3 regions of the Mesorhizobium sp. AR02 genome follow, and region 2 is predicted to be linked to each of the others. Evidence: riboswitches for the same ligand, from Rfam matches in the RefSeq annotation. Region 2 holds a riboswitch; each other region holds the start of a gene.
What was found. A riboswitch is a leader RNA that binds a small molecule or an ion and turns the genes downstream of it on or off. The one in region 2 is predicted to bind thiamine pyrophosphate.
Positions count from the first base shown of each region.

Region 1: another riboswitch for thiamine pyrophosphate. It lies ahead of thiB (thiamine ABC transporter substrate binding subunit); the one in region 2 lies ahead of thiC (phosphomethylpyrimidine synthase ThiC).
Region 3: another riboswitch for thiamine pyrophosphate. It lies ahead of DBIPINDM_RS30925 (Ykof family thiamine-binding protein); the one in region 2 lies ahead of thiC (phosphomethylpyrimidine synthase ThiC).

Region 1 covers NZ_CP080531.1:3,309,107-3,313,301, forward strand. The annotation lists gene DBIPINDM_RS20135 (ABC-F family ATP-binding cassette domain-containing protein) at 1-1,088, opposite strand, end outside; gene DBIPINDM_RS20140 (thiamine diphosphokinase) at 1,090-1,749, opposite strand; TPP riboswitch at 1,838-1,952, shown strand; gene thiB (thiamine ABC transporter substrate binding subunit) at 1,996-2,994, shown strand; gene thiP (thiamine/thiamine pyrophosphate ABC transporter permease) at 3,185-4,195, shown strand, end outside.
Region 2 covers NZ_CP080530.1:672,786-676,980, reverse strand. The annotation lists gene queC (7-cyano-7-deazaguanine synthase QueC) at 1-507, shown strand, start outside; gene queD (6-carboxytetrahydropterin synthase QueD) at 507-863, shown strand; gene queE (7-carboxy-7-deazaguanine synthase QueE) at 860-1,597, shown strand; TPP riboswitch at 1,731-1,847, shown strand; partial or broken gene thiC (phosphomethylpyrimidine synthase ThiC) at 1,951-3,756, shown strand; gene thiO (glycine oxidase ThiO) at 3,730-4,195, shown strand, end outside.
Region 3 covers NZ_CP080531.1:5,514,026-5,518,220, forward strand. The annotation lists gene msrA (peptide-methionine (S)-S-oxide reductase MsrA) at 1-62, shown strand, start outside; gene DBIPINDM_RS30920 (formyltransferase family protein) at 448-1,425, shown strand; TPP riboswitch at 1,486-1,599, shown strand; gene DBIPINDM_RS30925 (Ykof family thiamine-binding protein) at 1,590-2,198, shown strand; gene DBIPINDM_RS30930 (ABC transporter permease) at 2,242-3,060, shown strand; gene DBIPINDM_RS30935 (ABC transporter ATP-binding protein) at 3,057-3,824, shown strand; gene DBIPINDM_RS30940 (ABC transporter substrate-binding protein) at 3,817-4,195, shown strand, end outside.

The DNA of each region.
Region 1 (4,195 bases), on a different replicon from region 2:
AGGGTCTCTTGCGGGTCGACCGCCTCGCGCTTCTGGTCGAGCGTGGCGATCTCCAGATTGGTGCCGAGCCTGATCGAACCGGCATCCGGTGCCAATTCGCCGGTCAGCATCTTCAAAAGCGTGGTCTTGCCGGCGCCGTTCGGGCCGACGAGGCCGACGCGGTCACCGCGCTGGATGCGGGTCGAGAAGCCTTTGACCACGGTGAGGTCGCCAAAGCTCTTCTCGATGTTCTTCGCTTCGATCACCAGCTTGCCGGATTCGGCGGCGTCGCTCGCCACCATGGTCGCAGTCCCTTCGGCGCCGCGATGGCCGCGGAAACGCTGGCGCATGGTCTGCAACTCGCCCAACCGGCGCATGTTGCGTTTGCGCCGTGCCGTCACGCCGTAGCGCAGCCAGTGCTCTTCACGCACGATCTGGCGGCCGAGCTTGTGCTGCTCGCGCTCTTCCTCTTCGAGAACCAGGTCGCGCCATTCCTCGAAATGGCCAAAACCCTTGTCCAGGCGGCGGGTCTGGCCACGATCGAGCCAGACGGTGGCGCGCGACACGCGCTCGAGAAAGCGGCGGTCGTGCGAGATGACGATGAGCGCCGAGGAGGTGCGGACGAGCTCCTCCTCCAGCCATTCGATGACAGATAGGTCAAGATGGTTAGTCGGCTCATCGAGCAGCAGGATGTCCGGCTCCGGCGCCATGACGCGGGCAAGCGCTGCACGCCTCGCCTCGCCGCCGGACAGATCGTTAGGCCGCTCTTCGCCCGACAAGCCGAGATGCTCCATCAGATAGCTGGCGCGGTAGGGATCGTCGGCGGGCCCGAGCCCGGCCTCGACATAGGCGCGCACGGTGGCAAAGCCCTCCATGTCGGGCATCTGCGGCAGATAGCGGACAGTCGCCGAGGGCTGGCGGAAGACCTCGCCATCCTGCGGTTCGATCAGGCCGGCGGCGATCTTGAGCAGCGTCGACTTGCCGGAGCCATTGCGGCCGACCAGCGCGATCTTGTCGCCGGCCGAAGCGGTCAAGGCTGCGCCATCGAGCAGCGGCGTGCCGCCAAAGGTCAGTTTTATCCCGTCGAGATTGAGAAGGGGCGGGGCCATGTCAGCTTTCAGGTAGTGGATACGGATGCGCGAGCAGCAGTGCGCGGCCGTGGCCGAGCGCGATTTCGAGGCGGCCCCCGGTCTTGTCGAACTTGACCTCGTTGGAGATGGTCAGGGACGAGCCGAAGGCCACCTCGACCTGGTTCAGCGGCCATTTGGCGCCAGAAACGGTCAGGCCGGCAAGTTCGGAAAAGCCGAGGATCGAAAACAGCGTGCCGTCGGCATAGTCGAAGTCGGCCTTTTCGTGCAGCAAGGGGACACCTTCCTGGGCGCCGCTGGTCAGCAGCACCTTGGTCCCGGCCTCGGCCAGCCGCAGGGCGAGTGCCAGATGCAGGAAAGCGTGGTCGGCGCGCTTGCCGCCGAAGGCGCCCGCTAGCACAAGGCGGGTCGCGCCGCGCTCGAGGGCTGCGGCGATCGCCAGTTCGCCGTCGGTCTTGTCCTTCTCAGCCGGAAAGGTCTGGCGGGGCACCGAAGCAAGGTCGTCAGGAAGATTGGCCGGCACCGAATCGAAATCACCCACCCACAGTTCAGGCACAAGGCCGAGCAGCCGCGCATGGCCGATGCCGGCGTCGGCGGCGATGACGCGCGAGCCTTCGACCTGGCGGTCGAGCCGGGGCGTGCGGATGAGATCGCCGCCAAGCAGGATGGTGAATGTGCTCATATCTGGTGGCCTGTACCAGCCCGGCAGCGGAAACGGAAGGCCGGCAAACTGCCACTTGCGCGGTTCGTCGGCCGGGCCTATGTGTCGAAACGCTCTAACGGGGTGCCGGCTGCGATCTTCGCGGACCGGCTGAGAGGCAATCTCGCCAACCCGCTGAACCTGATCCGGTTTGTACCGGCGGAGGGATTAGACGTTTCGGACAGTCCGACGCCTCAATTCCTTTTAATTCGAACGAAGGAGGCGCCGATGCGCACGCTTTTATACGCTCTTGTCTCAGCCATGATTGTGGCGCTGTCCGGGCCGGCCTTGGCCAAGGACAAGCTCACCGTCTACACCTATGAGAGCTTCACCGCCGACTGGGGTCCAGGCCCGGTGGTGAAGAAGGAATTCGAGGCCGAATGCGGCTGCGATGTCGAGTTCGTCTCGGTCGCCGATGGCGTCGCCCTGCTCAACCGCGTCAAGCTCGAAGGGGCGTCGACCAAGGCCGATATCGTGCTCGGCCTCGACACCAATCTTACCGCCGATGCCAAGGCCTCGAGCCTGTTTGCCCCCCATGGCGCGGTGAGCGATATCAACGTGCCGGGCGGCTGGACCGACGACACGTTTGTTCCCTTTGACTACGGCTATTTCGCCGTCGTCTATGACACGGAAAAGCTGAAGACGCCGCCCAAAAGCCTGAAGGAGCTGGTCGAGGGTAGCGCCGACGACAAGATCGTCATCCAGGATCCACGCACCTCGACGCCAGGCCTCGGCCTGCTGTTGTGGGTGAAGTCGGTCTATGGTGACAAGGCGCCGGAAGCCTGGGCCAAGCTCAAGGCGAAGGTGCTGACCGTGACGCCGGGCTGGAGCGAGGCCTATGGCCTGTTCACCAAGGGCGAGGCGCCGATGGTGCTGTCCTACACGACGTCGCCGGCCTATCACATGGTTGCAGAGAACACCGAGCGCTACCAGGCGGCTTCCTTTGAAGAGGGCGAATATCTGCAGATCGAGGTCGCGGGAATCACCACCACGGGGGCCAAGAACCCGCTGGCGGAAAAGTTCATGGCCTTCATGACCGGACCGAAATTCCAGGACGCCATCCCGGAGACCAACTGGATGTTCCCGGCAGGCAAGACCGACAAGCCGCTCAACCCGGCCTTCGACAAACTGGTCAAACCGACAAAGACCTTGCTGTTCAGCCCCGAGGAGGTTGCCGCCAATCGCAAGGCCTGGGTCGATGAATGGCTGGCGGTGATGAGCAAATGAGCGCGCTTCTCACCCTCCCCCTTGTGGGGAGGGTCGATCCGCGAAGCGGAGCGGGGTGGGGGCTGCGACGCTGAGCACTGCCTCACCCCCACCCCGGCTCGCGGACACCGCTTCGCGGCATCCGCGTTCCGACCCTCCCCGCAAGGGGGAGGGTGGAAGGCGCGCGTCTGACCCCCGCGTCACCGCCGGCATTGTCGCGCTTGCCGCGATCACCCTGTTGATCGGCGGCGCGTTTGCCGGGCTGCTTGTCGAAGGCGCCCATGATTTCTCAGGCGCCTGGGCGGCCTTCGATCCCTACCTGCTGCGTGTCGTCCGCTTCACACTCTGGCAAGCCGCACTCTCGACCCTGCTCTCGGTCATCCCTGCTCTGTTCGTGGCGCGTGCCCTGTCGCGGCATCCGCGCTTCTTCGGCCGCGCCTTCATCCTGCAGCTCTTTGCCGTGCCTTTGGCGCTGCCGGCGATCGTCGCGGCGCTTGGCATCCTGGCGCTCTACGGCCGCGCCGGCTATTTCGCCGGCCTGTTCAGCGCGGTTGGCGGTCAGGGCTGGCCAGGCATTTACGGCCTGTCCGGCATTCTGGTCGCCCATGTCTTCTTCAACCTGTCGCTCAGCGTCCGGCTGTTCCTCGAGGCGCTGCAGACCATCCCCGCGGACCAATGGCGGCTGGCGAGCCAACTCGGCATGGGGGCGCGGCCGGCGTTCCGGCTGATCGAATGGCCGACGCTGCGCGCCGCTCTGCCCGGTGTCGCCGGCCTTGTCTTCATGCTCTGCATCACCTCGTTCACCATCGTGCTGACGCTTGGCGGCGGACCGGCCGCGACGACGCTGGAGGTCGGCATCTACCAGGCGCTGCGATTCGATTTCGATCCGGCGCGGGCGGTGACGCTGACGTTACTGCAGATCGCCTTGACCTTTCTGGTGGTGCTGGCGCTGACGCGGCTTGGCGTCAATGTCGTTGGCGACGCCAATCTGCCGGTGGCGCAGCGCCGCTATCTGTCAGTCGTTGGCACCGAAACCCTGTTCAACGCCATGCTCATCACTCTGGCGGTGCTGTTCGTTGTCGGACCAATGGCGGCCACGGTGATGGCCGGGTTGGGGGCCGATCTCGGCCGGCTCGCCGGCGAGACCACGGTCCGGCAGGCGATACTGACCAGTGCGATGCTCGCCTTCCTGTCGGCGCTGCTTTCGGTGATGCTGTCACTG
Region 2 (4,195 bases):
GGCCGGAACCTGAGTGGCTCGGCGCTGACCGATGATGCGGACGTACCCGACGGGCACTATGCCGAAGACTCCATGAGGATCACGGTGGTGCCGAATAGGAACGCCATCATGCTGGCCATCGCCTTCGGGGTTGCCGCCGCGCAGAAGGCGGATGCGGTGGCCACTGCCGTCCACGGCGGCGATCATTTCATCTATCCCGATTGCCGGCCCGCTTTTATCGACGCCTTTCAGACGATGCAAAACCATGCGCTCGCAGGCTATGCCGATATCCGCCTTTACGCTCCCTATGTGAATATGTCGAAGGCCGACATCGTCAGCGAGGGGGCTAAGTACGCCACACCGTTCGAGGCGACGTGGTCCTGCTACAAGGGCGGCGCACGTCATTGCGGCCGCTGCGGGACATGCGTCGAACGGCGCGAAGCATTCGATCTGGCCCGCATCACCGACGCGACAGATTATGAGGACGCCGACTTCTGGCTCCACGCTATCCAGACAAGGAGCGCGTGATGTTCCGCATTACCAAGGAGTTCCACTTCTCGGCCTCGCATCAGCTCACCTCCCTGCCACCAGACCATCAGTGCGCGCGTCTACACGGCCACAACTACATTGTCGTCGTGGAACTTTCAGGGGGCGAGCTGGACGAACATGGCTTTGTGCGCGACTACCAAGACCTGTCGGCGCTCAAGCACTACATCGATGGGACGTTCGACCATCGCCATCTTAACGACGTTCTGGGGCATGACCGTGTCACGGCGGAATGTCTGGCCAGACACTTCCACGACTGGTGCAAGTTGCGGCTACCACAAACCTCCGCCGTGCGGGTGAGCGAGACGCCGAAAACCTGGGCGGAATACCGGCCATGACGTGCGCGTTGCATCCCGGAATCCGCGTCAGCGAGATTTTTGGGCCGACCATTCAGGGCGAAGGGATACTGATCGGCTTGCCGACGGTGTTCGTAAGAACGGGTGGGTGCGATTATCGCTGTTCGTGGTGCGACAGCCTGCATGCAGTGGACAGTCGCTTCCGCCATGATTGGGAGATGATGTCTGCCGACGCGGTCTGGCAAAAGGTCATCGCGCTTTCCGGCGGTCAGCCGGTGATGGTGTCGCTGTCGGGCGGCAATCCGGCCATCCAGCCGCTTGGACCGCTGATCGACCGCGGGCATGGTGAGGGCTACCGCTTTGCGTTGGAAACCCAAGGCTCGGTGCCTAAGGAATGGTTCACGGATCTCGACGTGCTGGTGCTCAGCCCCAAGCCGCCCTCAAGCGAAATGACGACGGATTGGGCCGCGTTCGACGCCTGCGTCGAGGCGGCGCTGGACAAGCCACAGATGGCGCTCAAGCTCGTCGTCTTCGACGATGATGACTATGCCTACGCCAAGGACGCCGCGGCGCGCTACCCGCAATTACCCGTCTATCTGCAGCCCGGCAACCACACGCCGCCGCGTCCCGGTAACGAAGACGCGTCCATCGACATGGCCGGTGTGATGAAACGCATGGAATGGCTGGTCGAAAAGGTAACCCGTGACAGGTGGTTCGAGGCGCGTGTACTGCCCCAGCTTCATGTTCTGCTGTGGGGAAACAAACGGGGCGTCTAGCCCAGGCGGAAGGATTGCCGACGACGAGCAGACAGACATCTATAGCAATCTCACCCAATTGGGTGAGATTGTAGCTGATCACCGCCGCGGGCCGAAGGCGCTTGACAAAGTAGCGCTGGCCCGTTCAATTCGGCGCATTCACCAGGGGAGTCCCGGCAAGGGGCTGAGATACTGCTGGCTTTCGCGGCGCAGTGACCCGTTGAACCTGATCCAGTTCATACTGGCGTAGGGACGGTGCAAGCGCTTTGCGGGAGTTTACGCCCGAGGTCCTGTTTCGGCAGGGCGACAGAAGCGTCTTTTCATCCTTCCGGCACAGAACTGGGTCTCCAATGCATGAGCAAAGGAGCATCAAGATGAATGCCCTCACCCCCACCGTGTCGACGGGACCACTGCCCGCCTCACGGAAAATCCACAAGCCCGGCGTCCTCCATCCGCAGATCAGGGTGCCGATGCGCGAAATCTCTGTCCATCCGACCGCCGGCGAGCCGCCCGTCACCGTCTACGATCCGTCCGGCCCCTATACCGACCCGACGGTCGAAACCAGCATCGAAAAGGGCCTTGCCCGGCTTCGCCACGAATGGATTACGGCACGCGGCGATGTCGAAGCCTATGACGGCCGCCACGTCCGGCCGGAAGACAATGGATTTGCGGCTGGCGAGCGGCTGACGCCAGAATTTCCGGTCCGCAACCGGCCGCTCAGGGCCAGATCAGGCAAGGCAGTGACCCAGCTCGCCTACGCGCGCGCCGGCATCGTCACACCCGAAATGGAGTTCGTCGCCATCCGTGAGAACCTCGGCCGCGAGATCGTCCGCGGCAAGCTGCAACGCGACGGCGAAGCCTTCGGCGCGGCGCTCCCCGATTTCGTCACGCCCGAATTCGTGCGCGATGAGGTGGCGCGAGGGCGGGCGATCATTCCCGCCAACATTAACCACCCGGAGAGCGAACCGATGATCATCGGCCGCAATTTCCTGGTCAAGATCAATGCCAATATCGGCAACTCCGCTGTCACCTCCTCGATGGCCGAAGAGGTCGAAAAAATGGTGTGGGCGATCCGCTGGGGCGCCGATACGGTGATGGACCTCTCGACCGGCCGCAACATCCACAACATCCGCGACTGGATCGTGCGCAACGCGCCGGTGCCGATCGGCACAGTGCCGCTTTACCAGGCGCTCGAGAAGGTCGGCGGCATCGCCGAGGATCTGAGCTGGGAGGTCTACCGCGACACGCTGATCGAACAGGCCGAACAGGGCGTCGACTATTTCACCATCCACGCCGGCGTGCGGCTGCACTACATCCCGCTGACCGTCGACCGGGTCACGGGCATCGTCTCGCGCGGCGGCTCGATCATGGCCAAATGGTGCCTGCACCATCACCGGGAAAGCTTCCTTTACGAGCATTTCGCGGAGATCTGCGACATCTGCCGCGCCTATGACGTGTCCTTCTCGCTCGGCGACGGTCTTCGTCCCGGCTCGATCGCCGACGCCAATGACGCAGCACAATTCGCCGAGCTGGAAACGCTCGGCGAGCTGACGCAGATCGCCTGGGCGAAGGATTGCCAGGTAATGATCGAAGGCCCCGGCCACGTGCCGATGCACAAGATCAAGGAGAACATGGAAAAGCAGCTCGCCGTCTGCGGCGAGGCGCCCTTCTACACGCTTGGACCGCTGACGACCGACATCGCGCCGGGCTATGACCACATCACCTCCGGCATCGGCGCGGCCATGATCGGCTGGTTCGGCACCGCCATGCTCTGCTACGTCACGCCCAAGGAGCATCTCGGCCTTCCCGATCGCAACGACGTCAAGATTGGCGTGATCACCTACAAGATCGCCGCCCATGCCGCCGACCTGGCGAAGGGCCATCCGGCCGCGAAAGTCAGGGATGATGCCCTTTCCCGCGCGCGCTTCGAGTTCCGCTGGGAGGACCAGTTCAACCTGTCTCTCGACCCCGAAACCGCGCGGTCCTTCCACGACCAGACCTTGCCCAAGGAGGCGCACAAGCTGGCGCACTTCTGCTCGATGTGCGGACCGAAATTCTGTTCCATGCGTATTTCTCACGACATCCGCGCCGAGGCACAGAAAGAGGGCATGGCGGCGATGGCGGCGAAATACCGCGAGGGCGGCGATCTCTACATGCCAGCTGGCGAGACCGACGCACCGCTCATGCCAGAGGCGCCGGTAACCGTCATGAGGGTGTTGGTCAAAGGGGCCGGCGTCGCCGGCCTCACCGCCGCCTTCGAGCTCGCCGCCCGCGGCGCGACGGTCACAGTCGCCGAGACCCGGCATGGCATCTGTGGCAACGCATCGTGGTTCGCCGGCGGCATGCTGGCGCCATGGTGCGAGCGTGAAAGCGCCGAGCAGCCTGTGCTGGATCTCGGATGCGACGCTGCCGACTGGTGGGATGCGGTGCTGCCGGGTCAGGTGACACGCGCCGGAACACTGGTCGTGGCCGCGCCGCGCGAGGCGGGCGAGCTTGACCGGTTCGCCAGCCGCACGTCCGGCCATCGGCGTGTCGATGAAGATGAGATTGCGCTCCTGGAACCCGACCTCGCCGGCCGCTTCAGGCGCGGACTGTTCTTCCCCGATGAGGCTCATCTCG
Region 3 (4,195 bases), on a different replicon from region 2:
ATACCTGCCATTTCGTCAGGCCGGGCTGGAAACTGCCGGTTCGCGAGAAGGCCGTCTCATAAGGTTTGCGGATCATTTTCGAGAAGCAAGGCGGCATAATTCCTGTGACTGCGTGAATACCAACTGTCAGCCGCCGCCTGGCGATTGACAGTTGATGGCGTTGCTGGCCAACTGCACATGCTGATTTGCTTCAGGAGATACGCATGAAGAAAATCTATGAGAAGCCACTTCTGGTGAAAGGCGGACGGCTTTCCGATGTCACCGCCACGGTGCCGTCTTCAATTGTCAAGGCTCCCTGACCGACGGACTTACTTTGCAAACCCTGTCAGGCCCGCCCGATGAGGCTGGCTTGCCGTCTGAACGCCCCCCGATGGGGATCGGCTTGATGTGCGCCTTGAACGGCCGGCGCTTTTGAGCCCGCAGACCGGGTCGGGCCGGCTTTCCGCCGTGTTCGTGCTCGACATCACCCATTACACCGGGCCGCTGCTGTCAGGATGGCTTGAAGCAGGCCATCTCATCCACGCGATTGTCGTGCCGGCGTTCCGTCAACGCGAGAAACATTTCAGCACCGGCAATTTTCGCCGAAGACTGAGACGCAGATTGCTGCTCAAACGCTATATCGGCAACACGCCGGCAAGGCTGATCGAATTTGGCCGGCCCTATGATTGGGGCACACTCGGCAGCCAGTTGTCGGAGGGCAAAGCCGATGTGTTGATCTGCTTTGCGTTTCCGGCCCTTATTCCACCGGACTTGCTCGGTGCTTTCCCGAAAGGCGGGCTCAATCTTCATCCAGCGTTGTTGCCCAACTATCGGGGCCCGCACCCTATCCATCGCCTGGCCGTGGACGGCCAGCACGCCGTTCATGGTGGTGTGACGCTGCACAAGATGTCCGCCAGTTTCGATGATGGCGACATTCTCGGGCAGGTGTCGTTTTCGGAGGCGGACTGGGTATCGCTGCGGGCCTTGATCGACAGCGTCGCGAGCGCGATGCGCACGCTGGTGAGCGAGGCGGCGCCCGCCTACTGCAAAGGCGGCCTTTCGGGGATGCGGCAGCCGGCCGGTGATTTCGTCTGGGCGCGGCTTGAGCCGGCCCACACAATGATCTCGTCGGCCATGTCAATCAAGCATGTTGCCCTGATGTGGCATGTGCTGGGCACTCTTCCAGGCATCTATCTGGATGTCGCTGGGTGCAAGGTCAGGCTGGGGTTCCAGATCAGGCGGCTGGGTCCGCCGACCGGACAAGTGCCAGTCAGACGATGGGGGAGCGTGGAGTTCGATCTTGCCGATGGCAGGGTCCGGTATCTCACCTATAGCCGCCTGCTCAAACGGCTCGTGAAAGTGCACGCCACGTTTGCGCGCTCTCCAGTTAGAAAGTCGTCCCCTGAAATGCGGCTTTTCGGCAAGGTGGAAGATGGGCAGATTTGAGAGCTGGCGCAGTGCGCTGAAAAAACGGCTTCCCCTTCGGTTCGAATGATGCTTTAACGCGCCCATCCACAGGGGTGCTCCGTACGGTCGGGGCTGAGACGGGGGCGGCAAGCCCACAGACCCTAGAAGCTGATCTGGGTAATACCAGCGGAGCGAGGCGGGCGATGTTTTCAGGCGCACAGATTTCCCTATATCCCATGGCCGACGATTTCGTCGGCGTCATCCTGGGCGCGCTTGGCGCGCTCGATCCCTACCGGGACAGGCTGAGGATCGAGACCGACGACATCTCGACCTTGCTGGTCGGGCCACCCGAAGTGTTGTTCCCGGCGCTGCGCGACCTGTTCGTGGCGGCGGCGCAGAGCGGCAAGCATTGCGTGCTGTCGGCGGCCATTTCGCGCGGCTGCCCGGGCGAGCCGGACGATCCGATCTGCCGCTCCGACGCGTTTGGCGGACCTGTCGGGCCGCTCGGCCCACGCAAGGAAGCCGCCATCACCGCAGTACGCAATGCTGCTGCCACCGGCCAGCCGGCGGCGGCGCAATTCTCGCTCTACGTGATGGGCACCGGCAACCATATGGACGAGATCTATGGCTGCATCGATTTCCTGAAACAGTCCGGCGTCTACGATCGCTCCAAGAACTTCTGCACCAAACTGCGCGGCGATACCGGCGCGATCTTTTCGGCGCTGAACGAAGCCTTCTGCCGCTTCGGCCCGGGCGCCGGCCACGTAACCCTTGACGTCACGGTTTCCGCCAACAGCCCCACCGCTGTCTGAACAGAACGCGTTTTCCATACGCGGCCGTCAAGGTTGTCCTCTCGTGGTCTCATCGTCATCCAGCCGCCCGCGCCAGCTCGCGGGCCTCTTCGCCAAGGCGGCACCGGCCGTGTTGTCGGTTGGGCTACTGCTCGCGGCCTGGGAACTCTACGCAAATCATTCCGGCATCAAGCCGACGGTTCTGCCGGCGCCCTCACGCGTTTTCGAGCAGGCGATGCTCAATCGTGAGGCGCTGATCGACAACGCCATCCCCACCATCCGCGCCACGCTGATCGGCTTTGCCTGCTCGCTCGGTGCCGCCTTCGCGCTGTCGATGCTGGTCGACTTTTTCCAGCCGTTGCGACGTGCGCTGTTTCCCGTCTTCATCGTCAGCCAGACCTTGCCGCTGGTGGCGATCGCGCCGCTGGTGGTGCTGTGGTTCGGCTTCGGGCTGGCCCCCAAGATCATGCTGGTGGCACTGGTCACCTTCTTCCCGATGCTGGTGGCTCTGGTGCAGGGCTACGAGGCGACCGAGGCCGAGATCGGCCAGATGCTGCGCGCCATGGGGGCAGGGCGCTGGCGCGTCTTCGTGCTGGCGCGGCTGCCTTCGGCACTGCCCTATTTCTTCGCCGGTCTGCGGATCTCCATCACCTATGCCGTGGTCGGCGCCATCTTCGCCGAATATGCCGGCGCGGCCAAAGGGTTGGGCATCTACATGCTCAACGCCAAGAACAATTTCCGCTCCGATCTGGTGCTGGCCGCCGTCGGTGTCAGTGCCGCACTCACTCTCGTCCTGTTCGGGCTGACGGTGCTCTTGCAGCGCCTCGCCATGCCCTGGGAGCGGGCCGACCGGCAGCTGGCAGGGAAGGCGGCGCGGCAATGAGCCGGCTCGAGTTGCGGCATGTGCGCAAGGCGTTTGGCGGGCTCGACGTGCTCGCCGACATTTCGCTCAGCGTCAGCGCAGGCGAATTCGTCTCGATCCTCGGACCTTCGGGCGCCGGCAAGTCGACGCTGTTCCAGCTTTTGACGGGGGCGGAGCACGGCGAAGGCAAGATGTTCTTCGACGGCGTGCCGCTCGACGATCATGGCAGGCATTTTGCGTTCATGCCGCAACGCGACGCACTGATGCCGTGGCGGCGCATCCTCGACAACGCGACGCTCGGGCTCGAGGTGCAAGGCGTCAGGCGCAAGGCGGCGCGGGCGCGCGTCGCGCCGCTGTTTGCCGAGTTCGGGCTTGCCGGTTTCGAGCGGCATTTTCCGGCCCAGCTTTCAGGCGGTATGCGCCAGCGCGCGGCGCTTTTGCGCACGGTGGTGCAGGAGCGCGACATGCTTTTGCTCGACGAGCCGTTCGGCGCGCTCGACGCGCTGACCCGCGCGGCCATGCAGCGCTGGCTCGAACAGATGTGGCGGTATCATCGCTGGACGGCGCTGCTGATCACGCATGATGTGCGCGAGGCCGTGTTCCTGTCCGACCGCATCTACGTTCTGTCGGCGCGCCCGGCCCGTGTCTTGCGGGAAATCAGGGTGCCGTTGCCGCGCCCGCGCGATCCGACCGGCGCTGCCGCGCAGCAGGCCAGCGCACTCGAGGCCGAGATCCTCGACATCTTGCTCAACCCTCAACCATCCAAAGGACATGACCATGACTGACTTGACGCGCCGGCAGGCCTTGCTGCTCACCCTTGCCAGCGGCCTTCCGCTGGTTGTCGGATCGAGCCGCTCCTTCGCAGCAACGCAAAAAGTCACCGTCGCGCTGGACTGGACGGTCAATACCAACCACATCGGGCTGTTCGTCGCGCGCGACAAGGGGTTTTATCGCGAGGCCGGCCTCGAGGTCGACATTCTGCCCTACAGCGATACCGGCGCTGGCACGCTGGTCGCCAACCGCGTCGCCGATTTCGGCATCAACGGCACCATCAGCCTGTTCACCCAGAAGACCGCCGGTGCCGATTTGAAGGCCGTCTATGCCGTGGTGCAGTCCGAAACCGGCCGCGTGGTCTTCAACGCGGCGCGCAGCGAGA